DNA from 2 places in the Bacillus nitratireducens genome. Region 1 is predicted to be linked to the other one. Evidence: riboswitches for the same ligand, from Rfam matches in the RefSeq annotation. Region 1 holds a riboswitch; the other holds the start of a gene.
What was found. Region 1 has a riboswitch for S-adenosylmethionine ahead of mtnW (2,3-diketo-5-methylthiopentyl-1-phosphate enolase). Riboswitches for the same ligand answer to the same signal wherever they lie in the genome.

Region 2: another riboswitch for S-adenosylmethionine. It lies ahead of Q3V31_RS21465 (methionine ABC transporter ATP-binding protein); the one in region 1 lies ahead of mtnW (2,3-diketo-5-methylthiopentyl-1-phosphate enolase).

The regions. Positions count from the first base shown of each region.
Region 1 covers NZ_JAUMJO010000002.1:119,874-125,806, reverse strand. Annotated here, with positions in the region: gene Q3V31_RS06990 (carbon-nitrogen family hydrolase) at 1-222, opposite strand, end outside; gene Q3V31_RS06985 (pyridoxal phosphate-dependent aminotransferase) at 237-1,415, shown strand; SAM riboswitch class I at 1,480-1,585, shown strand; gene mtnW (2,3-diketo-5-methylthiopentyl-1-phosphate enolase) at 1,650-2,894, shown strand; gene Q3V31_RS06975 (2-hydroxy-3-keto-5-methylthiopentenyl-1-phosphate phosphatase) at 2,891-3,550, shown strand; gene Q3V31_RS06970 (methylthioribulose 1-phosphate dehydratase) at 3,547-4,185, shown strand; gene Q3V31_RS06965 (1,2-dihydroxy-3-keto-5-methylthiopentene dioxygenase) at 4,163-4,675, shown strand; gene Q3V31_RS06960 (hypothetical protein) at 4,997-5,272, shown strand; gene Q3V31_RS06955 (DUF3909 family protein) at 5,334-5,666, opposite strand; gene Q3V31_RS06950 (NAD(P)-dependent oxidoreductase) at 5,672-5,933, opposite strand, start outside.
Region 2 covers NZ_JAUMJO010000005.1:515,270-521,202, forward strand. Annotated here, with positions in the region: gene Q3V31_RS21430 (phosphatase PAP2 family protein) at 1-524, opposite strand, end outside; gene Q3V31_RS21435 (hypothetical protein) at 669-1,196, shown strand; gene Q3V31_RS21440 (arsenate reductase family protein) at 1,698-2,063, shown strand; gene gcvH (glycine cleavage system protein GcvH) at 2,105-2,488, shown strand; gene Q3V31_RS21450 (toprim domain-containing protein) at 2,864-3,208, shown strand; gene Q3V31_RS21455 (thioredoxin family protein) at 3,212-3,520, shown strand; gene Q3V31_RS21460 (hypothetical protein) at 3,675-4,019, shown strand; SAM riboswitch class I at 4,145-4,252, shown strand; gene Q3V31_RS21465 (methionine ABC transporter ATP-binding protein) at 4,563-5,588, shown strand; gene Q3V31_RS21470 (methionine ABC transporter permease) at 5,581-5,933, shown strand, end outside.

The DNA of each region.
Region 1 (5,933 bases):
TCCTGTCGTCCATAGTTCTGGTAAGACAATAACATCTGGTCTTTCCTTCATCGCTTCACTTATTTTATTTTTGGCGTTCTCAATATTTTTTTCTACATCTCCAAAGACAATATCCATTTGAATACATGCGACTTTCATTTTTTCAGCCCCATTCTCATTTTTCTCTTTACAAAATACTGGAAAGATTATATCATTTGTCACTAGAATTGTAACAACTTTCAAAAGAGGTGGAAAGTATGAAATTATTTCAACCTTCTGAGATAGTAACATCATTGCCAACACAATTTTTCGCTTCACTTGTTGCAAAGGTTAACAAAGTCGTTGTAGCTGGTCACGATGTTATTAATCTAGGTCAAGGTAATCCAGATCAACCAACACCGCAGCATATCGTTAAAGCTTTACAAGATGCTGCTGAAAAGACCATTCATCATAAATATCCGCCATTTCGCGGACACGAAAGCTTAAAAGAAGCCGTGGCAACATTCTATCAACGTGAATATGATGTAGTAGTAAATCCAAAAACTGAAGTTGCTATTTTGTTTGGCGGAAAAGCTGGATTAGTAGAATTACCAATTTGTTTTACAAACCCTGGTGATACTATTCTCGTTCCAGATCCAGGCTATCCAGATTATTTATCAGGAGTTGCTTTAGCAAAAGCACAATTTGAAACAATGCCGCTTATTGCAGAGAATAATTTTTTACCGGATTATACAAAAATTGATAACTCTATTGCCGAGCGTGCAAAGTTAATGTTTTTAAACTATCCAAATAACCCTACCGGTGCTACTGCATCAAAAGACTTTTTTGATGAAACCATTCATTTTGCTAATGAACATAATATATTAGTCGTTCATGATTTTGCATACGGTGCTATTGGATTCGATGGTCAAAAGCCCATTAGTTTCTTGCAAGCAGACGGTGCCAAAGATACAGGTATTGAAATTTACACTCTATCGAAGACTTTCAATATGGCCGGATGGCGCATCGCTTTTGCTGTGGGGAATGAAAGTGTGATTGAGACAATTAACCTATTGCAAGATCATATGTATGTTAGTATTTTTGGTGCAATTCAAGATGCTGCCCGCGAAGCACTATTAAGTTCACAGTCTTGCGTAGTAGACCTTGTAAATAGTTACGAATCTCGAAGAAACGCTCTTATTTCAGCTTGTCACTCAATTGGTTGGAATGTAGACATTCCAACCGGATCATTCTTTGCATGGCTTCCTGTACCAGAAGGATATACATCTGAGCAATTTTCTGATATTTTACTAGAAAAAGCACACGTTGCAGTTGCTCCTGGTGTTGGATTTGGTGAGCATGGCGAAGGGTATGTCCGCGTTGGTCTCTTGCATACAGAAGATAGATTACGAGAAGCCATTAATCGAATTGATAAATTAAATTTTTTCAAAAAGTAATTGACAACATGAAAAATATCTGACAAAATTCAGTTATCTTAAAAATTTAAACATTTCTAAATACTTCTTATCAAGAGCAGGTGGAGGGACGAGCCCGACGAAACCCGGCAACCGATCTACAATTGTAGACACGGTGCTAATTCTCGCAGCATTATGCTGACAGATAAGGAGCTGGTTGTAAAAAAACCTCTCCTTAGCTGAGAGGTTTTTTTATTTAACTAGGAGGTTATAACAATGAGCGGAATTATAGCGACATATTTAATCCATGATGATTCACATAACTTAGAAAAAAAAGCTGAGCAAATTGCACTCGGTTTAACAATTGGCTCTTGGACTCATTTGCCACACTTATTGCAAGAACAATTAAAACAACATAAAGGCAATGTCATTCATATTGAAGCGTTAGACGAACAAGAACACACTAACTCTTACCTTGGCAAAAAAGTATCACGTGGACTCATTAAAATTCATTATCCATCGCTGAACTTTAGCCCCGACTTACCAGCCATTTTGACAACAACATTTGGAAAACTTTCGTTAGATGGAGAAATTAAACTCATTGATTTAACATTCTCAGACGAATTAAAGAAACAGTTTCCTGGACCAAAATTTGGAATTGAAGGCATCCGAAACCTTTTACAAGTTCAAGATCGCCCTCTTCTAATGAGTATTTTCAAAGGGATGATAGGACGGAATATTGGATATTTAAAAGCTCAACTACGCGATCAGGCAATTGGAGGCGTAGATATTGTAAAAGATGATGAAATTTTATTCGAAAACTCATTAACACCACTTACAAAAAGAATTGAATCTGGGAAAGAAGTTTTACAATCTGTATACGAAACTTACGGACATAAAACGTTATATGCAGTAAATTTAACAGGACGAACTTTTGATTTAAAAGAAAATGCGAAACGTGCAGTGCAAGCTGGGGCTGATATTCTATTATTTAACGTATTTGCTTACGGACTAGATGTACTGCAAGCACTTGTAGAAGACGATGAAATTCCAATTCCTATTATGGCACACCCTGCTGTAAGTGGTGCTTACTCAGCATCCAAGTTATATGGAGTTTCATCTCCATTATTACTCGGAAAACTACTACGTTATGCTGGGGCTGACTTTTCATTATTCCCATCTCCATATGGAAGTGTTGCGTTAGAAAAAGAGGAGGCTCTTGCCATCTCAAAACATTTAACTGAAGACGATGCACTTTTCAAGAAGAGTTTTTCTGTTCCGTCTGCTGGTATTCACCCTGGTTTCGTTCCCTTTATTCTACGCGATTTCGGTAAAGATGTTGTTATTAATGCTGGCGGTGGGATACATGGACATCCGAATGGAGCGCAGGGTGGCGGTAAAGCTTTCCGTACTGCAATTGATGCTACTTTGCAAAATAAACCACTCCATGAAGTAGAGGACATAAATTTGCATAGTGCACTACAAATATGGGGAAATCCTTCTCTTGGGGTGAAATTATGAGTATTCAAGTATTTTGTGATTTCGATGGCACGATTACAAATAATGATAACATTATGTCCATTATGGAAAAATTCGCACCACCAGAAGCTGAAGATGTAAAGAATAGAATTTTATCACAAGAGCTATCTATTCAAGAAGGTGTTTCTCAATTATTTCAATTAATACCTACTAATTTGCACGATGATATGATTCAATTTTTAATAGAAACTGCTGAAATCCGTAGTGGTTTTCATGAATTTATACAATTTGTAAATAAAAATAACATTTCTTTTTACGTTATATCAGGTGGAATGGATTTCTTCGTCTATCCACTCTTACAAGGAATCATTCCAAAAGAGCAAATTTACTGTAATGAAACAGACTTTTCAAGTGAATACATTACCGTTAAGTGGCCTCATCCTTGTGATCATCATTGTCAAAATCATTGCGGATTATGTAAATCATCTTTAATCCGTAAATTAAGTGGTACAAATGATTTTCATATTGTGATTGGAGATTCAATTACTGATTTACAAGCTGCGAAACAGGCGGATAAAGTATTTGCCCGCGACTTTCTTATTACAAAATGTGAAGAGAATCATATTGATTATACACCGTTTGAAACATTTCAAGATGTTCAAACCCAATTAAAACATTTGTTGGAGGTGAAATCATGAAACAACTTTTTCGTCAATGGTATGACTTAAGCGAGATTAAAAAAGAATTAACAACACGAAATTGGTTTCCAGCAACGAGTGGTAATATTTCTATAAAGGTTAGTCATGAGCCACTTACTTTTCTTATTACAGCAAGCGGTAAAGATAAAACAAAAACTACTCCAGATGATTTTCTCTTAGTAGATCATCTAGGGGTTCCCGTATTAGAGACTGAATTAAGACCTTCAGCAGAAACAATATTGCATACACATATTTATAACAATACGAATGCCGGGTGCGTACTTCATGTTCATACAACTGATAATAATGTCATCACAAATTTATATAGTGATGCAGTCACCCTTCAAAATCAAGAAATTATTAAAGCTCTCGATATTTGGGAAGAAGGTGCAACAATTCACATTCCTATTATCGAAAACCATGCCCATATCCCAACGCTTGGAGAAAACTTCCGAAAGCATATACAGGGAGATTCAGGAGCAGTATTAATCCGTAACCATGGTATTACCGTATGGGGCCGAGATAGCTTTGATGCAAAGAAAAGATTAGAAGCTTATGAGTTTTTATTCCAATTTCATATAAAACTATTATCAATTCAAGGAGGCGTTTCTAATGGCGCAAATTCGTATTCATGAGGAAAATACTCGTATTGAAAGTGAAGTAGAGGTATCAAACTTTCTACAAGGAGAAGATGTTTTATATGAGAAATGGAATATTTCTAAACTTCCTACTCATTTAAAAGAAAATTACTCCTTAACAGATGAAAACAAAGCTGAAATATTAACGGTGTTTTCAAAAGAAATTGCTGATGTTTCAGAACGCCGAGGTTATAAAGCATATGATGTGATTTCACTTTCTAGTAGCACACCTAACCTTGACGAGTTATTAATTAATTTCCAAAAAGAACACCATCATACTGACGATGAAGTTCGCTTTATTGTCAGCGGTCATGGCATCTTCGCTATTGAAGGAAAAGATGGTCGATTCTTTGACGTTGAACTTGAGCCTGGTGATCTTATATCTGTACCTGAAAATGCAAGACATTATTTTACCTTACAAGATGATCGCCAAGTTGTAGCTATTCGTATTTTTGTTACAACAGAAGGTTGGGTTCCAATTTATTAAGGTAGCTAGTTGAATAAAAGATTGGAACCCCTTTTCCAATCTTTTATTCACTCTACATATATATATACATCCTCCTATGGAACAGGCTTATTTCATAACATTGAAGTAAGCCTGATTTTTTATTCACTAAAATAATTTGTCCCTTTCGTTTGTTCAAATCAAATATCTCAAATCACACTTCCACTTTTTCAAGTACATTTCGGAACACTTTTTGAACATTCATTGAACTTTTTTTGAATTTTTTCTGAAAATTCTGTTTTACGTATGATATACTACAAGTAATAAGAAGGAAAAGAATATTGCAAGCAGAGGGGGATAATCATGAGTTTACTTATCGCACTTATACTAGGAGTTTCATGTGGAGCTATTCCTGTCATTTTAGGAGCTATTATGGAAGAATTAGAAGTTGGTGTTTTAGGTTTTGTCGCATCCTGTGTAAGCGCTTTATTTTTCGGTTTGTACGGTGCTATTCCTGTTGCTATTCTGTGCGCATTTTATATAGTACGCCATGCTCGCGCGAAACAGTTTGGTCCTAATCACACTGCACAAGTTATTCCATTCCCAATTGAACGATGCCGCCGCGCTTCCAGCCTATAAATTATCCAACTTAAATATTATGCCTGCCTAAATAAATAAAAAGTCCTCAAATGAGGACTTTTTATTTATTTTCTTCTAGAAATTGAAACAATTCTTGCAAATGAAGTGCATCTTCACTATAGCTAACGGATACGTGACATGTCCCTTCAATCTCAGCATGCATATAAAGGGCAATTCCATCTCGATCATATTTCAATGCCAAATAAAATTCCATTTCCTCTAACATCTTTTTCGAAGTTCGTATAACATAATGCCCTTTCTCATCTCGTCCATATTCGAAACTTGGCTCAAAATCGTATTTTTGTTTAAATGCTTCTTTTTGCTTATCATTAATCTGTACACAAGTTGATTGCTGCACAGCATCAATCATCTCATCAAACTTTTGGAGATCCATCTCATTTACCCCCTTATATAATTTTTGTATAATACTTGTGTTCCGCTATTCTCTTCTCCATCTGCGATTAGTTCTTCATACAATTCCTTCGCTAAGGTTAAACCCGGTACTGGTAATTGTAGTTTTTCAGCTTCATCTAAAGCAATCTTCATATCTTTCATAAAATGCTTTACATAAAACCCTGGTTCAAAATCTCCCTTTAACATTCGAGGTGCTAAATTACTCAATGACCAGCTACCTGCTGCCCCCGTTGAAATACTCTCTAAT
Region 2 (5,933 bases), on a different contig from region 1:
TTTGTAAATAGCGTTGATAAAATAATAAGAGTACCGAAGAACGTAAGGATGTAATACTCAAAAGCATGTTGTTCTCTACGTCTAAAGGCAGCTAACATAATTATAAAGGTGGTAAGGACATGAATGCTTGGGAAACAGTTTACTGGTTGATCAATACTATAAATATAGCGGACTAGTTCGGAAAATACGTCCGTTCCAACGACTGTTGGACGTGGTACAGTTGTCTGCCAAAAATAATAAATAGAAAAACAAGCAAGTTTTCCAAGAATTACACTACTTAAAGTGACATAATATTGCTTTCGATCAGCAAAACAGTAATAAATAAGTGCGCCGTATAAGTAAGGAAACCAAAGTAAATAAGGAATAATAAATGCTTTCACAAATGGAATCCAATCATCTACTACAGTTGTGACATCCACTGCGTGAACAGTGGATTTATTTAATACATCGTAAAGGGGACTTACGAGCACGAGTAGAAGTATATAACTTAACGGAAGAAAAGATGAAAGTTTAAAATTCTTCATGATAAGCTCCTATGTTTTAGTAATGTAAGTAAATTCAATTGATTATAATATAGAAAATCCAATTGGGCTATCGATTTCACTTACATTTTCTTGAATTTACCTTACATTTTTGTCACTTGACTTAAAAGAGGGAGAGGGTGCTAAATGAAGCGTTCATTTTATTTCTTAGTTTTTATATTGTTATGCCTAGTGAGTACTGGGTGTGCAAAGGATAAAGAAGGAGAGAAATTAGAATACAACGGGAGAGCACTCGTAATTGGAGTTGTTGGTGAAAAGCCGAAAGATACGTTTAGGAATATAAAGTTTGAAAATGTGAAGTTAGAGGAATTGGAAAAGAAATCTAAGGAAGTGGATGGTTTTCTAATAATGAAAAATCACTTTCAAGAGGCCTCAACAGAGCAGTATAAAGATGTATTTTCATCGCTAAAGAAACCAGTATTTTTTATTGGTTTACAAGATAAATCATATTCAACTTTTATTACAAAAGGGATAGAGTATAACAGTGCACGAAAAGATGTAAATGCTATGTATACGCAAGGTTTTGCAAATATCGGAAGTGGTGAAGGACAACAATGGGCAGTTGGTTTATCGAATGGTGGAAATACAGAAGAAAGTATTCATAATATGTATATCGTAGTATTTCAAACAATTGCAGATTATTTGAATAGATGATGAAGGAGCCTGTAAACGAGGCTTCTTATTTTTTTAAGAAACGTTTGTTTAAGATGTATGTTCGGTAGGAAGAAATCGATGCAGCTCAAGGGTTAACAAAGAAAAATGTGGAATTAATCAAACGTTTGTTTAAGATGTATGTTCGGTAGGAAGAAATCGATGCAGCTCAAAGGTTAACAAAGAAAAGTAGGAAATTAATCAAACGTTTGTTTAAGATGTATGTTCGGTAGGAAGAAAGCAATGCAGCTCAAGGGCTAACAAAGAAAAATAGGTAGTTAATCAAACATTTGTTTAAGATATATGTTAGGCGGGTGATGAGAGAAGAATCTAAAAAATTTATATATTTATTTTTTCTTAACAAATGGCGGAAAAATAAGAAAAATTAGCAGGATTATTAAAAATTATCACGAAATAAGTAAAAGTTTAGCGAATAATCGTTTGAAATAATAAAACGTTTTCTATATGATAAAGGTAAAGGTAAGTAAAAAAGTAGGTGAATTTATGACAGTAACATTTTATTCATATCCAAAGTGTGGCACATGTCAAAAAGCAAAAAAATGGTTTGAGGCAAATGATGTAGCATATGAGATGATTCATATTGTTGAAAATCCACCGTCAAAAGAAGATTTACGTAATTTACATGAGAAAAGTGAATTGCCATTAAAAAAATTCTTTAATACAAGTGGAATGCGTTACCGCGAACTTGGTTTAAAAGATAAGTTAAAGGATGCAAGCGAAGACGAAATGTACGAGCTTTTAGCATCTGATGGCATGTTAATTAAACGTCCAATTGTAACAAATGGAACGAGTGTAACACTTGGTTTTAACGAAGAGCAGTTTGAAAGTGTGTGGAAAAAGTACCAATAAGGTATTTTTACATAATTAATACATTCACTGGAGGTACAGTCATGAGCATTCCAAATAATTTACGTTACTCTGAAGAACACGAATGGGTAAAAACAGAAGGTAATGCGGTTGTTATCGGTATTACTCATTTTGCGCAAGGTGAGTTAGGCGATATCGTATTCGTTGAACTTCCTGAAGTAGGTGCAACAATCCAAGCTGACGAGCCATTCGGAAGCGTAGAATCTGTTAAAACAGTTTCTGAATTATACGCACCTGTAAGTGGTAAAGTTGTAGCAGTAAACGAAGAATTAAGTGACCAACCAGAACTTGTTAACGAATCTCCATACGAGGGTGCATGGATGGTTAAAGTTGAACTTTCTGATGCAAGCCAAGTTGAGAAGTTATTAACTGCAGAAAAATATGCAGAAATGACAAACCAAGACTAATTATAGTCGACTAAAGGACAGCCTTTGTGCTGTCCTTTTTTATGTTGTGTTACATAATGAATTTGAAAGCACATATATATTAATTATCATATAGGAGAAGATTTTTGAAAAACTTTTTCGCAGATGTTTCATGTTGATTGAGCGGGTTTTGTTTTTTATTGTGATCCAGCTCCAGCGGCTAGATTGTTCAGTGGCTTCGCTTCTTCCTACAAGGCAAAAAGCGCCTTTACGTCAGAAGCTCCATCCCCCTCACAATCTGAACGAGCCGCTTGCGCTTTTCTTTTGCAAAAATAAACAGGAAACAACATGAAAATAACGAATATACTATATACTAAGTTAAAGGTTGTATAGTATATGGTGATCGGGTGATGACATATGATTTATGTGGAAAAAGTCATTATTGTAGAAGGTAAATCAGATAGAAGAAAGATTGAATCTATTATTCGTGAACCGGTGGAAATTGTTTGTACAAATGGTACAATTGGTTTGTCGAAAATGGATGAGCTCATTGATCAATTTTTTGATAAGGACGTATATGTGCTAGTGGATGCTGATGATGCTGGAGAAAAGTTAAGGAAACAATTTCGAAAAGAATTTCCGCAAGCAGAGCATATTTATATTGATCGCTCGTACCGAGAAGTGGCAACTGCGCCATCTTCACACTTAGCAAATGTATTATGGGGAGCTGACATTGACGTTTATACAGAATATTTACGGTAAGGAATGATAGAAGTGATTGATTGGACAGGAGCCGAAGCTACAGCCCTAATAGAGAACGAAGAAAAAACAGTGTTATATGTATATACTCCAATGTGTGGAACATGCCAATTAGCAAAAAAGATGTTAACGGTTGTCGAGATGACGATTGAAGATTTGAAAATTGGAATGTTAGATTTAAATTATGCTCCGCATTTAGCGAAAGAGTATGGAATCGAAAGTGTGCCGTGTTTACTTATTTTTGAAAATGGGACACTGATGAAGAAGATATATGCATTTCATTCGGTTGAATATTTATATACGGAATTAAAGTAGGCGGCAAAGTTTTTGCCGCCTCGACATATTTCTTGGGAAATATGTCGAGATGCAGGGTGGTTACAGTATTTGTCGAGCGAAAATTACAGGATTGCTCTTTAGTGAGAGGGAATGGTATGTGTAATAGAAAGTGATATGAAGGATGTGATTTAGGGTGAAATTATATTCTTTGCTACAATCATTTGTAAATTACGCTAATGGTCAATATCATTTAGAACCGCTTTTAAGACAAGGAGAAAGAACTGTTAATTTTCGTTTTGGAGATGAATGCTGTTCATTACAAATTTCAAGGGATTATATTGAACTTTTGAAAGAGGAAAGAGGAACAGAACAAATCGTGTGTTTAGGGGAAGAGGATGTAAAACGTTTGGTGAGTGGAAATATAAGGTTACAGACGTTAATGAGCGATGGGCGTGTGCAATATTCGGGAACGTATCGAACGATGTTGTTAATTGAATCAATGTTTCATATATGTAAGCCGATGTCAGTGGGTGCTTAAAAGTCTGAAGTTTCTTTTTTTGCGAAAATTTCTGTTGACATGGCGTATGGATATTGATACAATTCAATTCATAAAATATAGACAATTTCATAAATTACAAATCAGACGAAAATTTAATCTGATTTCTCTTATCAAGAGAGGTGGAGGGACTGTGCCCTGTGAAGCCCGGCAACCGTCAACTTATGTTGAAATGGTGCCAATTCCTGCAAAGCAAATGCTTTGAGAGATGAGAGAGAGGGATAATGTTGTTATATACGCATATAAACCTTTCTGCTTCTCTAAAAGCGGAAAGGTTTTTTTGTTGTTTGAATGTGGAGGACATTCAAATAATAAGAGGAGTTATACCGATGGACTACACGCATCAAAAATAAAAAAATTGCGGAGTCTATCCAAAGTTTTATGAAATCTAGCTCCAGCGGCTAGAATGTTCGATGGCTTCGCTTCTTCCTATGAGGCAAAAGGCGCCTCTACGTCAGAAGCTCCATCCACTTCACATTCTAAACGAGCCGCTTACGCTTTTTAAACAAAAAAGGGGTGAACATCATGATCTTATTAGAAAATGTAAAGAAAATATATAAGGCAAAAAGCGGTGATGTCACTGCTGTAGATAACGCCAACTTACAAATAGAGAAAGGCGAAATATTTGGTGTTATCGGATATAGTGGCGCTGGGAAAAGCTCTTTAATTAGATTGTTTAATCAGTTAGAGAAACCAACGTCTGGTCAAATTACAATCGCAAATCGTGTAATTTCAGCAATTACAGGAAGTGAACTTCGTAAGGCAAGACAAGAAATCGGAATGATTTTTCAGCACTTCAACTTACTTTGGTCACGAACTGTACGCGAAAATATCGAATTCCCACTCGAAATTGCGGGTGTGGATAAGGCGAAGAGAAGAAAACGTGTTGATGAGTTAATTCATCTCGTTGGATTAGAAGGAAGAGGAGACGCGTATCCATCTCAGTTAAGTGGTGGACAAAAGCAGCGCGTTGGGATTGCAAGAGCGTTAGCAAATAATCCACAAGTACTTTTATGTGACGAAGCAACGTCAGCTCTTGATCCAGAAACGACGGATCAAATTTTAGATTTATTATTAGACATTAATAAGCGCCTCAACTTAACAATTGTATTAATTACACATGAGATGCACGTGATTCGGAAGATTTGTAATCGAGTTGCTGTAATGGAGAAAGGGAAAATCGTAGAAACAGGTCCAGTACTTGACGTATTCCGTAATCCAAAGCAGGACATTACAAAACGCTTCGTACAGCAATTAACTGATTCTGAAGATACGAATGAAACGATTGAAAGCTTAATAGAAAAGTATCCAGATGGAAAAGTAATTCGCTTGCAGTTTGTCGGTGAGGCTGTAGAAAGACCAGTACTTCAAAGATTAATGCAACGCAGCGATATAGAAGTTAGCATTTTGCAAGGAAACATCGCACAAACGAATAATGGTTCTTACGGAAGTTTAGTTGTTCATTTAAATGGTGAGGAAACAGCGATCCAGCACGCGATAGAAGGAATTCATCAAGATCAAGTAGAGCTGGAGGTGATTGCACATGGATAAGTTAATCGCAAATATTGATTGGAATCAAATGTTAGAAGCAACTGGTGAAACGTTATATATGACGGCAATCGCAGCGCTTGCCACATTTGTTTTAGGACTTATTTTAGGACTATTACTCTTTATGACAGCGAAAGATAATTTATGGGAAAACAAAGCAATTAATACGGTGATTGGAGCGTTCGTAAACATTTTCCGTTCGATACCGTTCATCATTTTAATTATTTTATTAATCCCGTTCACAAAGATTCTTCTTGGAACAATACTCGGAGCGAGTGCAGCGCTGCCAGCTTTAATTATTGGTGCAGCACCGTTTTACGCGAGAATGGTTGAAATCGCGCTTCGCGA